Regions from separate parts of the Streptomyces sp. NPDC028991 genome, predicted to be linked through region 2. Evidence: riboswitches for the same ligand, from Rfam matches in the RefSeq annotation. Region 2 holds a riboswitch; the other holds the start of a gene.

Region 1 (7,276 bases), on a different contig from region 2:
TCCCGGGCGCGCTCCGCGGCCTGCTGGACGGTGCGACGGTCCTCCGGGACCTGATAGCGGCTGACCAGGGTGTGGATGGCACGGTCGTGCAGGTCGCTGACGCCCTTGTGGACGTTCTCCTCGTAGAGCAGTTCGACGAAGGACCGGAAGACTCCGGCCCGGCCGTCGGGCAGGGGGCGATCGGTGTCGGCCTCGTACAGATGGCACAGCATGGCGGTCATCAGAGGGATGCGGGCCAGTTCCTCCAGCCGGGTCCGGCGGACACCGTGCAGGAACGCCCGGACGTGACGGTCGGCGTCGGGCAGAGCGCGCAGACGTCTGTGCGCGTAGGTGCGCACGTCGTCGTCCGTGAAGGGCTCCAGCGTGAAGTGGTCGGCGGCGCGGGGCAGCCGGTCGAGTTCGCCGCCGGGCAGGGGGCGGGTCGCGACGAGGAACCGGTAGGGCGTGTCCGTCTGCACGGCTTCGCGGGCGAGGCGGTCGAGGAGGGACACCCGGGCCGTCCGGTCGGGCACCTCGTCAAGGCCGTCGACCATCACCAGCCACCGCGCGCCGAGACGCGGAGGGCGGCGGAAGAAGTCCTCGGTCAACACCTCGCGCAGCCCGAAGGGACCGTACTCCTCGGTCACCGCGTGCGCCAGGGCGGGCGCCAGCAGGGGCGCACCCACCAGGTCGCCGGCGCGGACCAGCACCGGGAAGGCGGGTGCCGGGGAGGCGGGGTCCGCCTCCGTCGTCAGCAGGTGCCGGGAGGCGGACAGCAGGTGCTGCCGCAGCAGCGTCGACTTGCCGTGGCCCGGTCCGGCCAGCAGGACCCGGATCGGTCCGTCGCCGGTGAAGACGTGTTCGGCGGCCGCGGGAGCCCGCGCGGCCCGGAGCGAGGTGCGCCGCGGCACGTAGACATCGGCCAGTGACGGCGCGTCGAGCTCCGGTGCCAGCCCGGGGTGCGGAAGTTGATCGGCTGCCGACCGGACGGCTCTCAGGTACGAGCCGAGCCGGTGCCCGGGGCCGCTCGTCCGCACGGCGCGGTGACCGTCCCCGGGCTCCGGCGCGGAAGCGTAGTACGTGATGCTGTCGGCGTGCCCGACCGCGAATCCTCCAGTGGTGGCCGAGACGACCATGTCTGCCGTGACGTGCGGGGCCTGACCGCCTCCGAGCCCGCTCAGCCCTGCTGCGGACCCGGCTGCGGAGGGGTTCCGACGGTGACGTCACGCATCTGCACCGCCGCCGCGGAACCGTGATCGGCCCGGATGTCCACGTTGCCGCGGATCGTCGGGCCGTCGGCGGGCGCCTCCGCTCCGTCCGCCGGGGCGTGTGTCTGCAGCAGGGCCCGCAGGATCTCGGCGGCCTCCTCGCGCTCGGAGGCGCTCAGATTCTCCAACGCCTGCTCGAAGCGGGCCTGCCAGGCGCCTTGCTGGCCGCTGCGCACGCCGGCCCGTTCGTCGTCCGGTACGGCTTCCAGCGCGGCCGCACTATGGTCGAGCCGTTCCAGCTCGACGCGCTCACGCTCCCCGTCGCCCCGGGCGAACCACCGCGCGACCGACTGCTGCAGGCCCTGCCAGGCGCTGGTCCCGGCCGCTTGGACGACCGCCGCGCCTCCGGCGGCGGCCAGCGCGGCCATACCCTCCGCCAACATCCAACCGCCCCCGTTCGTCACCGTGTTCGACATGCGAGACGGTAGTGCACCGCGCGGCACGTCACCTCGCGTTCCACCGGATTGACGTCGGGCGCGCGGTCCGCGCCGCTGAGCGGCGGCAGTTCTTTCCCGTGCGCGGACCACCCGCCGGCCCCTCGGGCTCATCGGCCGTCCGCCCGCCGACGCGGGCGGCGGTCTCACGCAGCCGGGTGTGGGCCGCGTCGTGGGTGTGCACGGGTGCCACCACATGGCCTCCCGCGACGGCACGGCCTCGTACGGCGGCTCCACCACGCGTACGCCGGCGAGCGGCGCCAGGAGCCGGGCCGGGCGCGCCTGGTCCAGGGCGATGCGGCGGGGCCTCGTCGACAACGCCGGTGGGGGGCGAAGAGGCCGCCGAGGCCGGCCCCGTTCATGCGGGGCGGGGGTGACGGACGCGGCTGAGGCACCGGCGGTCGTGCCCGGTTCCCGTCCTGCCTCCGGCTCTCCGTCCGTACGGTCAGGGGGCCGTACGCCGTCGCGGCGGCGTGATGGCGTACAGGTCGAGAATGTCCGGCAGGGGTGCCACGCCCGGCCCGCCCGCGCGTGCCCACGCGGCGATGTCCTCGGTCGCGTCCGGGTCGTTGACGAGCCCCAGCCAGACGGGCCGGGCACCGGCGGCGCGGCCTTCGGCGGAGGGCTGTACGACGATGACGTTGGCCTGGTCGCAGACGTCGAGGCAGTCGGAGACGCGTACCGGTGCCGCGGCGCGCAGGCGCTCGGTCTGGGCCGTGTGGTCGACGCCGGTCACTTTGGGGCTGCCGCAGCAGCAGTCGCGGCACACGACGATGCGGCACGGCACCGGGGCGGTGGCCGTTGCGGCCCTCGTGTCGTCCGTCGTTCGTCCGGCCGGCGTTGCGGGCATGCGGTGCCGTCCCTCTCTCCGGGGAGATCCGCCCCGGTGGTCCGTCGAGGTAGCGACCGCGTGAGTCTCCTGGCTCTCGGGTCAATGCTCGTCCCTGCCTTCCCACCCGTTGCCGGGCAGTGGCCTGTCGGGACTCGCTCGCCGATCACAGTGGCGGGACCGCGCCGGATTCGCACCGGCTTCCTCGTTCCGCCGTCGCCTTGTCGTCGGCCATCATCCCACCCCGGGACGCCGCACCGCCCGCCCGGTACCGGCCTTCGGTCCGACTCCTGGGCGTGAGGGGGCCGTCGCGGGCCGACGGGCCGGGCGGGCCAGCCGCAGAAGAGTGCGCTGCCACCCCCGTACCAGGCTGTCCGCGAGGCGTGCGGGAGGCTCGGGGCGTGCGGCCGGGTCCGCACGCCCTTTCGCCGTCGGCTCGGGGAAACGTAGGATCACCTGGTCATCGCCGCGACGGGAGACAGGAAGCCGGTGCGAATCCGGCACGGTCCCGCCACTGTGACCGGGGAGCGCCCCTCCGACACGCCACTGCGCCCCGCGCGGGAAGGCGGAGGGAACGTCGATCCGGGAGTCAGGACACTGGTCCGTCGCGGGCCCGATCCGAGGAGCGCGGACTCCAGGAGGCTTCACGTGTCCCAGCTGTTCACCCCTGCCCGCACGCGCGGGTTCCTTCGTGCCACGGCCGCCGCCATGGCTCTTTCGTCAGTACTGCTGACCACCGGCTGCGGTCCGTCCGACGAGGGCGGCGGGGACGCGAAGGCCACCACGGCCGTGCCCACCGGCTTCCCGGTCACCATCGACAACTGCGGCGTGAGGACGACGTACGACAGGCCGCCGTCACGGGTGGTCACCATCCACCAGCACCCGGCGGAACTCATGCTCGCCCTCGGCCTGAAGGACCGGATGGCCGGCACGGCCTTCCCCGACTCCGCCGTCCTGCCCGAGCTGAAGAAGGACTACGAGGCGATCCCCGAGCTGGCGGAGAAGGAACCGTCGTTCGAGACGGTCCTGGACGCCGAACCCGATCTCGTCTACGGCGGTTACGGCAGCGCCTTCGCCGAGAACGAGGGCCGGTCCCGCAAGGCGTTCGCCGACGCCGGCATCGACACCTACCTCAACCGCGAGTACTGCGGCGAGAAGCGGGTGACGATGCGGGACACCTACGACGAGATCCGCGCCATCGGCAGGATCTTCGGTGTCCCGGACCGGGCCGACAGGCTGGTCACCGACCTCGAGGACCGCGTCGGCAAGGCCGCCGCCGAGGTCGCGGGCGAGCCAGAGGTGCCCGTCTTCCTCTACGACAGCGGCGACAAGAGCGCGTTCACCGCGGGCGGCAAGAGCCTGGGCACCGAGCTGATCCGGCTGGCCGGCGGCGAGAACGTCTTCGCCGACCTCGACGACGTCTTCGGCGACGTCTCCTGGGAGCAAGTCGTCGAGCGCAGGCCGGAGGTCATCGCCATCTACGACTACGCGGGCGCCGGAAGCGTCGAGGAGAAGAAGAGGTTCCTGCTCTCCCAACCCGCGCTCGCCGACGTGCCCGCCGTCAGGAACAAGCGGTTCGTCGTCCTGCCGCTGACCGCCACCCTGGTAGGAATCCGCTCGGCCTACGCGGTCGACGACCTGGCCCGCGGACTGCACCCCGAGAGCTTCCGGTGACCCAGGCCGCCACCGACACGTCCACCGAACGGACGGCTCAACGGTGGAAGACGACCGAGCCAGGGGCGGGCCGTACGGGGTTGGCGGTCACGCTGCTCGTACTCACCACCCTGCTCGTCGTCTCCGCCACGGCGGGCCTCGCGATCGGCTCCGTCCGGGTGCCGCCCGGCGAGGTGTGGGGCATCGTGACGCACGCGCTGGGTGCCGACTGGCAGGAGCCCGGCTGGTCGCGGGCCCGGGAGACCATCGTGGTGGACGTGCGGGCGCCGCGGGTACTGCTCGGTGCGGTCACCGGCGCCGGCCTGGCGGTGGTCGGCACCGCGCTACAGGCCCTGGTGCGCAACCCGCTCGCAGAGCCGTACCTGCTTGGCGTCTCCTCGGGGGCGTCCCTCGGCGCGGTCGCCGTGATCGTCTTCGGGGTCACCCTCTTCGGGCCGGTCTCCCTGTCGGTGGCCGCCTTCGTGGGCGCCCTGGGCGCGCTCCTGCTCGTGTACGCCACCGCGCGCACCGGCGGACGCATCACCTCGTCGCGGCTCGTGCTGTCCGGAGTGGCGATCGCGGCGGTGCTCACCGCGGTGCTCAATCTGCTGCTGCTCACCACCGACCGGGGCAACGAGGCCCGCGCGGTCCTCGCCTGGACCCTCGGCGGCCTCGGCGGGGTCAACTGGGGCACCCTGTGGCTGCCGGGCGCGGCCCTGCTGCTCGGCGTCGGCGTCCTCATGGCCCAGGCGCGCAACCTGAACCTGCTGCTGGCCGGCGAGGAGGCGGCCACCACCATGGGACTGGACGTGGCCCGCTTCCGCGCCCGCCTGTTCGTCCTGCTCTCCCTCGTCACCGGCGTACTGGTCGCGGCGGCCGGACCGATCGGCTTCGTCGGCCTGATGATGCCCCACATCGTGCGCCTGTTCGTCGGCGGCGACCACCGCCGGGTCCTGCCGACGGCGGCACTCGGCGGAGCGGTCTTCCTCATCTGGGCGGACATCGCCGCACGGACGATCGCCGCGCCGACGGAGATACCCGTCGGCGTGCTCACGGCCCTGTGCGGCGGGCCGTTCTTCCTGTGGCTGATGCGCCGGGACGCCCGGCGCGGCACCGACCGAGGAGTGGCATGACCGCGACCGAACTGAGCGTCGACGGCGTCACGCTCACCGCCGGAGCGCGCCACCTGGTGCGCGACGTGTCCCTGACCGCCCGCCCGGGCGAGACCATCGGCCTCGTCGGTCCCAACGGCAGCGGCAAGTCCAGCCTCCTGCGCACCGTCTACCGTGTCCTGCGCCCGGACGCCGGTCAGGTCCGGGTCGACGGAGGCGACGCCTGGTCATTGCCGGTGCGGCAACTGGCCCGCACCGTGGCCGCGGTGGTCCAGGACTCGGCGGCCGACTTCGATCTCGCCGTCCGGGAGGTCGTCGCCATGGGCCGCACCCCGCACAAACGGCTCCTCGCCGGCGACACCCCCGAGGACGCCGGGCTCATCGACTCCGCGCTCCTGGCGGTCGACGCCGTCCACCTGGCCGACCGCCCCTTCGACCGGCTCTCCGGCGGCGAACGCCAGCGCGTCCTCATCGCCCGCGCCCTCGCCCAACGGCCCACCCTCCTCGTCCTCGACGAACCCACCAACCACCTCGACGTCCGCCACCAACTGTCGGTGCTCGGCACCCTGCGCCGTCTGCCCACGACCGTGCTGCTCGCCCTGCACGATCTCAACCTGGCCGCCTACTACTGCGACCGCCTCTACGTCCTGCACGCCGGCGAGGTCACCGCCTCCGGCCCGCCGGCCGAGATACTCACCCCGCGGCTCCTGGCCGAGGTCTACGGAGTGGCGGCGGAGGTCGCCACCCATCCGCGCACGGGCGCCCCGCAGGTGACGTTCCTCCCCGAAGAGCCACGCGGCTGAAGGACCACCCGATGGTGGTGCCCGTGCCCGTCCGCGCCACCTGGGAAGGGCCGCGGCGGGTGGCCGACGCCTCAAGGGCGCCGGGCTGCCGGTACCGGGTCGCATGCCGCGCACCGGCGGCAAGGCAGCCGCGGGGCCCGTACGCCGCTCAGCGGCCGCAAGGGTCGCCCGAGGGAAACGGCGAACGAGTGCGCGCCGCCCGGTTCACGAGCCGCCGGGCAATGCACGCTCCGGCGTGACAGTCCGGAGCTGGACAGCGGGCCCCTGGCCGGTGAACAACGCCCATGACACCACGGCCGGCGGCACGGCCGGCGGCACGAGCGGTTCACCCGGTCGGCGGCACGAGCGGCGGCACGAGCGGCGGCACGAGCGGTTCACCCGGTCGGCGAGGGGCTTTCCTCGTAGGCGGGCACCTGTGCCTGAATGTTGAAGGTGGTCGTGCCGGCCTTCTCGAACCGCATGGTGAACTTCATGAAGTCGCCGCCCCTGATCTGCCGGTTCACGTCGCGCAGCACCAGGTGCGTCCTGTCCCGCTCCAGTTGGACGAGCCGGCCCACCGGGAGGTCGACCCCGCCGGTCAGCACCTTGCCGTCGGAGTCCACCAAGTCCACCGAGGCCGCGGCCGGCGTCTCGGCGCCCACGAGCTTGTCGGCCTCGTCGCCCTTGTTGTAGAGCCACACGTAGGCGGGGACGTCGTCTCCGGGCTGCCACGGACCGTCCTGCGGTTCAGCCACGTGCGCGTACCGGATCATCAGATCGCCGACACGGCCGTTCTGGCCCGGCGCCTCCCAGTCCGGCAGGGAGAACTCGTCGTCCCCACCGCATCCGCTCGCGGTCATGGCCAGGACGAGCGCACCTGTGACAAGAGCACACCGCCCGCGCACCGCGGAGAGGGATGTCATGGTCGCTCCTTTCACCACCCGATGTTCCCACCCTGGGTACCCACATCGTCCGGGGCAAAGGGAGCGGGGCCAATCGTGTTCGGAGGATGCCCTGCGGCACCGTGCGCGTATCGGTGGTCCGGGCAGACGCGCACCACCATTTCGCACGGACGGGAAGATGATTGACACGCTTGTCTAGACCTATTGCCCTGCCCGTGAAAGGCGGGCTACGTTACCCGCTGTTCGAAGCCCTTCGCGTTTTCCTTCAATTCCCTTGCTGGGCAAGGCTGGAAGGAGCATGTCCGCATGCAGGACCG
Region 2 (7,276 bases):
CACCTCGATCAGTCCGGCCAGCCGGGCGGTGTCCCAGTCGGCGCGGACCTTGGCCACGGTCAGGCCCAGCTCCCGGGCCGCCTGGTCGGCGGTCGCGTCGGAGAGCGTGGCCTTGCCGTCGGCGGTCGCGCTGCCGCGGCCGGGGCCGAGGGCGGTATCGGCCCAGCGGGCGACACGGGCCGCGTCGGCCAGACCGGAGCGTGCCATTCTGGCCAGCTCCGACCGGGCCGGTGTGCCCTCCGGGGGTCGCGGCGCGGCGCGGCGCGGACGCCGCTGAGTCATCGCTTGGGGGGCGGCGGCCAGGGGTCGCGGGCGGACGAGTCGAAGCCTGGAGTCGCGCGGGATACGGGACGTCACGGGTGCAGTCTTCCGGTTGACGGTCCGAAAACCCAAACGGAATGCCACGGCCGGTGCCGGGGACGGCGGGCGCGCGGGCCCGGGGCGGCGTCGGGGCATCGGAACAGGCCAGTGGCACGGCGCTAAACGGAACCGGAGCGGGGGGTGACGGGCCCGAGGTGCTCGGGGGTCACACCAGTGGGGTCATGAAGCGGCGCAGGGTCTCTTCGTAGTCGTCGGGGTCGGCGTTCCACATGGCGCCGTGCGGGGCGCCCTCGACCGTGTGGAGGGCGACCAGGCGCGGGTGCGTGTCGGCGAGGCGGCGGGAGAGCCGCCACGGGGACACCACGTCGTCGGGGCCGTGGAAGATCAGGGTCGGGACCGCCGGACGGTGGAGGCCCGCCGTGTGGACGTCGCTGTCGGCGTGCAGTCCGGCGCGGCCCTGGGCGGCGCGGACGGCGAGCGGGAGGAGCGCGCCCGGGGTGCGGCGGGCGGTGGCCAGGGCACGCAGGGTGGTCTCCCAGCTCAGTACCGGGGAGTCCAGCACGAGCCCCGCGATGCGCTCGCGTACGCCGGAGAGCGCCGCGGTGCGCAGGGCCATGGTGGCGCCGGTGGACCAGCCGAGCAGGACGACCTTGCGGGCACCGTGGTCGAGGGCGTAGCGGACGGCCGCGTCCAGGTCGCGCCACTCGGTCTCGCCGAAGTGGTGGAGGCCGTCGGGCGAGGGCGGGGCACCGACGTCGCCGCGGTAGGCGAGGGCGAGCACCGGGACGTGCCGGCGGCGCAGGGGCGCCATGAAGTTCATGGCCTGTTCGCGGGTGGCACCCAGGCCGTGTACGGCGATGATCCAGGTCGGGCGGGAGCCGGGCAGGAACCAGGCCGGGAGCGGGCCGAGTTCGCCGGGGACCTCGACGTCGGTGTATTCGAGGTCGAGGGCGGTGCCCGGGTTCCCGACGTACAGGTTCGGGGTGAGCCAGGCCCGGTCGCCGGCCGTGAGGGTGCCGTGCGTGACGCGTTCGAGGCGGCGGACGACCGTGTCGGCGCCGTGCTCGGCCGTGCCGAGGACCGGGCCGACCACGGCGTGCGAGCCGTCACCGGCGAGGCCGTACCGGCCGGGGCGCAGTGCGGCCAGATCCCGGGTGAGGGTAATCTGCCCGGCGGCGGTGCCGTGCACGGTGAGCCGGGGTTCGGTGGGCAGGGGCCGGCCGGGAGCCGCCTTGAGCGCGGCGTCGCTGGCGAGCCGGCCGGCGGCGACGCTCGCTGCACCGGCCGCCAGGGCTGCGGTGACGGCGGCGGCCGTTGCTGTGACAGTGCGCATGGGGCCAGTCTCCTGGTGGAGTCCTAGGGCGGCCAGTGGGCGGGCGGCGGGGGGTGACGAGTCCCCGCCGGTCGCCCGGTCGGGCCCGGAGCCATGAGTCGGTCCCGCTGCCGGTACCCGCGAAGCCGCGCGGTACGCGCTTCGCGGGTCGCGGGTTCCGTCGGCGGGGGCCCCGGCCACGCGGTGCGCGGGGGGCGCGGGACCCGCGCACCGCCCCCCTCGCATCGCCGCAGCACCTCCGCATCGCCCCAGCCCGCGCGCCAGGCGCGGCACCCGACACCCGGCACGGCCCCGCGGGCGCCCCTTCATGAGCCCCGTTGCCCGTACCCCCGCAGGCGTTCGGTGACATCCGTCAGCTGGTCGGCCGTCAGCAGGGACGGGGTGCGGCCCGGTACCGAGGAGGCCGTCAGCCAGAGGCGGGACATCCACTCCAGCTGGGCGGTGCGGTCGTAGGCCTGGTCGAGGGAGGCGCCGTAGGTGAGCGTGCCGTGGTTCTGGAGGAGGCAGCCGGTGCGGCCGGCGAGGGCGTCGAGCATGGTGCGGGCCAGTTCGTCGGTTCCGTAGGCCGCGTAGGGGGCGACCCGGACGGGGCCGCCGAGGGCGGCGGTCATGTAGTGGACCGGCGGGAGTTCGGCGACGAGGAGCGAGACCGCCGTCGCGTGCACGGCGTGGGTGTGGACGACGGCGCGGGCGTCGGTGGCGCGGTACACCGCGAGGTGCATGGGCAGTTCGCTGGTCGGGACCAGCGTGCCGAGCACCTGCCGCCCGTCGAGGTCGACGCCGGTGATGTCGCCGGGGGCCAAACGGTCGTAGGGCACACCCGAAGGGGTGACCAGCACCGTGTCGTCCACCCGCACCGAGACGTTGCCGGAGGTGCCGACCACCAACCCCTCCGCCACCGTCCGACGGGCCGTCGAGACGAGTGCCTCCCAGGCCCCTTCCTCGTCGGCTCCGCCCACCCGTCCGACCCGCGAATACGTCACAGTCACCGTCTCCCCTCGGGCATTTCAAGGCCCTCGCGTCCCGCCGTCGACCGGCTTCGCGGCGATCCTGCCAGGCGCGTCTCCGGAGAGCGTCGGACCGGGCACGCAGAGGGAGGCGGAGACACCGGTTCCGGTCACCGTGGCGCCCTGCTCAGTTCATCTTCCGTTCACTCTGGTTACCTACGTTCGTCCAGCCAATGACCTCGAACGATTGCCTGGGTAAATGGAAAGCTTCTCGCTGATCCTCGCGATTGTGGTAGTAACCGCACTCGCGTTCGATTTCACGAACGGTTTCCACGACACCGCGAACGCGATGGCAACGACCATTTCGACCGGTGCGCTCAAGCCCAAGGTGGCGGTGGCGATGTCCGCCGTCCTCAACCTTGTCGGCGCCTTCCTCTCGGTGGAGGTCGCCAACACGATCTCCAAGGGTCTCGTCGACGAGACCGGCATCCGTCCCGAGGTCATCTTCGCCGCCCTGGTGGGCGCGATCCTCTGGAACCTGCTGACCTGGCTGGTCGGGCTCCCGTCCAGTTCCTCGCACGCCCTCATGGGCGGTCTGATCGGTGCCGCGGTCGCTTCGGCGGGTGTCGGCGCGGTCAACGGCGACGCGCTCGTCACCAAGGTGCTGATCCCGGCGATCGCCGCCCCGCTCGTCGCGGGCCTCGCGGCGCTGCTCGGCGCACGGCTGACGTACAGGCTCGGCCGCAAGGCCGACGGCAAGGCCGCCGCCAAGGGCTACCGCGCCGGGCAGATCGCCTCCGCCGGGCTGGTCTCGCTGGCCCACGGCACCAACGACGCCCAGAAGACGATGGGCATCATCACCCTCGCCCTGGTCGCCGGCGGCGCCCTCGCCCCCGACTCCGACCCGCCCATGTGGGTCATCCTGTCCGCGGGCATCGCCATCGCGCTCGGCACCTACCTCGGCGGCTGGCGCATCATCCGCACCATGGGCAAGGGCCTGACCGACCTCCAGCCGCAGCAGGGCTTCGCCGCCCAGACCAGCGCCGCCACGGTCATCCTGGCCTCCTCCCACCTCGGCTTCTCCCTCTCCACCACGCACTCGGTCTCCGGCGCGGTGATGGGCGCGGGCCTCGGCCGCAAGGGCGGCGTGGTGCGCTGGTCCACGGCCACCCGGATGTTCGTCGCCTGGGGTCTGACCCTGCCGGCCGCGGCCCTGGTCGCCGCGATCGCCGAGTGGGTCTGCGGCCTCGGTGACTGGGGCACCGCACTCGTCGCGGTCTTCCTGGTCGCCTCCAGTGCCGCCATCTGGAAGCTCTCCCGGCGCGAGGTCGTCGACCACACCAACGTCGTCGACGAGCCCGAGCAGGCCGGTGTGGTGACCACGGCGATGGCCGCCGTGTCCCCGCCCCCGGCGGGCGTGACCGAGGACCTGGCCGCGGCCGGCGCCCCGGGGTCCGCGTCCGACTCCAAGGCCTCCTCGGCCACCACCTCTGTCTGAGCCCGCGCCCCGGGTACGAAGGAAAGCGAATTCCATGAGCATCGACTGGGCAGCTCTCGGCTCCGTCTTCGGGGTCAGCCTCGTGGCCACCGTGGCCCTGGTGGGCCTGTTCACCCTCGGCATCGTCGGCCTCTCCCGTCAGGAGCGGGCGGCCGCCCAGGGCGGCTCCGCGGCCCTCGCGGTCACCGGCGCGTACGCCTGCTTCGCGGCCTGTGCGGCGGCGGTGGCGTACGGCATCTACCTGATCGTCGCCTGACCCTCGGCGCACCCCCTTGAGGCGGGGCGCGGGACGGACTCCAACCGTCCCGCGCCCCGCCTTCTTCTCGCGCCGGTGCACACCCCCCGTGTGTGGGGCTTCGCACACTCCCCCTTCGCAGGTCAACGCCAGGTTGACGGGTGTTCGCGGGCCGTGGTGGACTTCCGGAGCCAATACGGCGGCAGGAGAGGAAGCCCGGTGCGAATCCGGCGCGGTCCCGCCACTGTGAACGGGGTGCAGACCCCGGAAGCCAGGAACTCTCACCGCCGGTCTCTTCCAACCAGGGCGCGGACACCCTGAGTGAGGACATATCGCCATGCACGGCTGCGGTTCCACGCACAGCGGTCCCGGGTACACCGGTTCCGGGCACACCAGCGACACGCTCCCCCGCCCCGCGGCCGGTTGAGCCGTGCGCGCCGAACGCGTCTTCGCGTACGGCGCCGCCGCCGGCCTTCTCGGTGACCTCCTCCTCGGCGATCCGCGCCGCGGACACCCGGTCGCCGCGTTCGGCCGTGCCGCCGGCGCCGTGGAACGGGTGCTGTGGCGTGACCACCGGGGCTGGGGCGCGCTGCACACCGCCGTGTGCGCCGGTGGCGCCGCCGCCCTGGGAACCGTCACCGCCCGCGCCGTACGCCGTTCCCCCGCCGCCTCCGTCGCGCTGACCGGAGCCGCCACCTGGGCCGTCGTCGGCGGCACCTCACTCGCGCGCGAGGCCCGCGCCGTCGGCCGGGCCCTGGACTCCGGGGACGTCGAGGCGGCCCGCGCACGGCTGCCGCACCTGTGCGGGCGGGACCCGCAGGCGCTGGACGCCGACGGGATCGCCCGGGCCGTCGTGGAGTCCGTCGCCGAGAACACCTCGGACGCGGTGGTGGGCGCCCTGGTGTGGGGCGCCGTGGCCTCAGTGCCCGGGCTGCTCGGCTTCCGGGCCGTGAACACCCTGGACGCCATGGTCGGCCACAAGTCCGCCAGGTACCGGCGGTACGGCTGGGCCTCGGCCCGGCTCGACGACCTCGCGGGCTGGCCGGGCGCCCGCCTGACCGCCGTCCTGACCGTCGTGGCCGGCGGCGACCCGCGCGGCGCCGTACGGGCCTGGCGCGCGGATGCCGCACGGCACCCGAGCCCCAACGCCGGTCCCGTGGAGGCGTCGTTCGCGGGCGCCCTGGGCGTACGGCTCGGCGGAACGCTCTCCTACGGCGGGCGGGTGGAGCACCGGCCCGTCCTCAACGGCACGGCGGGACGGGCCGTCCGGGCCGGCTCCGGCGACATCGACCGGGCCGTCCGGCTCTCCCGGCGCGTGGGCTGGCTGGCGCTCGGCGTGTGCGCGGGCGCCCGGCTGTTCGCGCGCGGGGCCGTCAGGAAGGGGCGTACGACATGAGCGGTCGCCTCCTCGAGAAGGGACCTACGTCATGAACGGTGGCCTCCTCGTCGCCGGAACCACCTCGGACGCGGGCAAGAGCGTCGTCACCGCCGGGATCTGCCGCTGGCTGGTGCGCCAGGGCGTCAAGGTCGCGCCCTTCAAGGCGCAGAACATGTCGCTGAACTCCTTCGTGACCCGCGAGGGCGCCGAGATCGGGCGGGCGCAGGCCATGCAGGCCCAGGCGTGCCGCGTGGAACCCACCGCGCTGATGAACCCGGTGCTGCTCAAACCGGGCGGTGAGCGCAGCAGCCAGGTCGTGCTGCTCGGCAAGCCGGTCGGTGAGATGAGCGCCCGCGGCTACCACGGCGGGCGGCAGCGGCAGTTGCTCGGCACGGTGCTGGACTGTCTGGCCGAGCTGAGGGGCACGTATGACGCGGTGATCTGTGAGGGGGCGGGCAGTCCGGCCGAGATCAACCTGCGTCGGACCGACATCGTGAACATGGGGATCGCCCGGGGCGCCGGGCTGCCCGTGCTGGTGGTGGGCGACATCGACCGGGGCGGGGTCTTCGCCTCGTTCTTCGGGACGGTGGCGCTGCTCGCGCCCGAGGACCAGGCGCTGGTCGCCGGGTTCCTGGTGAACAAGTTCCGGGGCGACGTCTCCCTGCTGGAACCCGGCCTCGACATGCTCCACCGCCTCACCGGGCGGCGCACGTACGGCGTCCTGCCCTTCCGGCACGGGCTCGGCATCGACGAGGAGGACGGGCTGCGCGTCTCCCTGCGCGGGACGGTGCGCGAGTCGGTCGTCGCGCCGCCGGTCGGCGAGGACGTGCTGCGGGTCGCCGTCTGCGCGGTCCCGTTGATGTCCAACTTCACGGACGTGGACGCGCTCGCCGCCGAACCCGGTGTCGTGGTGCGCTTCGTGGACCGGCCGGAGGAGCTCGCCGACGCCGATCTCGTCGTCGTGCCGGGGACCCGCGGGACGGTCCGGGCGCTGGCGTGGCTGCGGGAGCGCGGGCTCGCGGACGCCCTCGCCCGCAGGGCCGCCGACGGCCGGCCCGTACTCGGCGTCTGCGGCGGGTTCCAGCTCCTGGGCGAGCACATCGAGGACGAGGTCGAGTCGCGCGCCGGACACGTGGACGGGCTCGGACTGCTGCCCGTGCGGGTGCGGTTCGCCCGCGAGAAGACCCTCACGCGGCCGGTGGGCGAGGCCTTCGGCGAGCGCGTCGAGGGGTACGAGATCCACCACGGGGTCGCGGAGGTCACCGGTGGGGAGCCCTTCCTGGACGGCTGCCGGGCCGGCCGGACCTGGGGCACCCACTGGCACGGTTCCCTGGAGTCGGACGGCTTCCGCCGGGCGTTCCTGCGCGAGGTGGCAGCCGCCGCGGGCCGCCGCTTCGTACCTGCCCCCGACACCTCCTTCGCCGCGCTGCGTGAGGAGCAGCTCGACCGGCTCGGCGACCTGATCGACCAGCACGCGGACACGGACGCGCTGTGGCGGCTCATCGAGTCCGGCGCGCCGCAAGGACTGCCCTTCATTCCACCGGGAGCGCCCGCATGAGCACAG

What was found. A riboswitch is a leader RNA that binds a small molecule or an ion and turns the genes downstream of it on or off. The one in region 2 is predicted to bind cobalamin.
Region 1: it holds a riboswitch for cobalamin, as region 2 does, so the genes downstream of both, ACZ4V1_RS18500 (ABC transporter substrate-binding protein) here and ACZ4V1_RS25000 (cobalamin biosynthesis protein) in region 2, are expected to answer to the same signal.

Annotation. Positions count from the first base shown of each region.
Region 1 is NZ_JBVHVP010000008.1:87,107-94,382, forward strand. Features, by position in the region: gene ACZ4V1_RS18480 (NACHT domain-containing protein) at 1-1,115, opposite strand, end outside; gene ACZ4V1_RS18485 (hypothetical protein) at 1,157-1,615, opposite strand; partial or broken gene ACZ4V1_RS18490 (hypothetical protein) at 1,692-1,990, opposite strand; gene ACZ4V1_RS18495 ((2Fe-2S) ferredoxin domain-containing protein) at 2,127-2,531, opposite strand; cobalamin riboswitch at 2,594-2,742, opposite strand; cobalamin riboswitch at 2,953-3,130, shown strand; gene ACZ4V1_RS18500 (ABC transporter substrate-binding protein) at 3,219-4,184, shown strand; gene ACZ4V1_RS18505 (FecCD family ABC transporter permease) at 4,181-5,296, shown strand; gene ACZ4V1_RS18510 (ABC transporter ATP-binding protein) at 5,293-6,078, shown strand; gene ACZ4V1_RS18515 (copper chaperone PCu(A)C) at 6,453-6,980, opposite strand; gene ACZ4V1_RS18520 (glycoside hydrolase family 3 protein) at 7,266-7,276, shown strand, end outside.
Region 2 is NZ_JBVHVP010000014.1:53,117-60,392, forward strand. Features, by position in the region: gene ACZ4V1_RS24975 (hypothetical protein) at 1-357, opposite strand, end outside; gene ACZ4V1_RS24980 (alpha/beta hydrolase family protein) at 527-1,654, opposite strand; gene ACZ4V1_RS24985 (class II aldolase/adducin family protein) at 1,960-2,637, opposite strand; gene ACZ4V1_RS24990 (inorganic phosphate transporter) at 2,861-4,099, shown strand; gene ACZ4V1_RS24995 (hypothetical protein) at 4,134-4,355, shown strand; cobalamin riboswitch at 4,496-4,634, shown strand; gene ACZ4V1_RS25000 (cobalamin biosynthesis protein) at 4,765-5,730, shown strand; gene ACZ4V1_RS25005 (cobyric acid synthase) at 5,762-7,270, shown strand; gene cobN (cobaltochelatase subunit CobN) at 7,267-7,276, shown strand, end outside.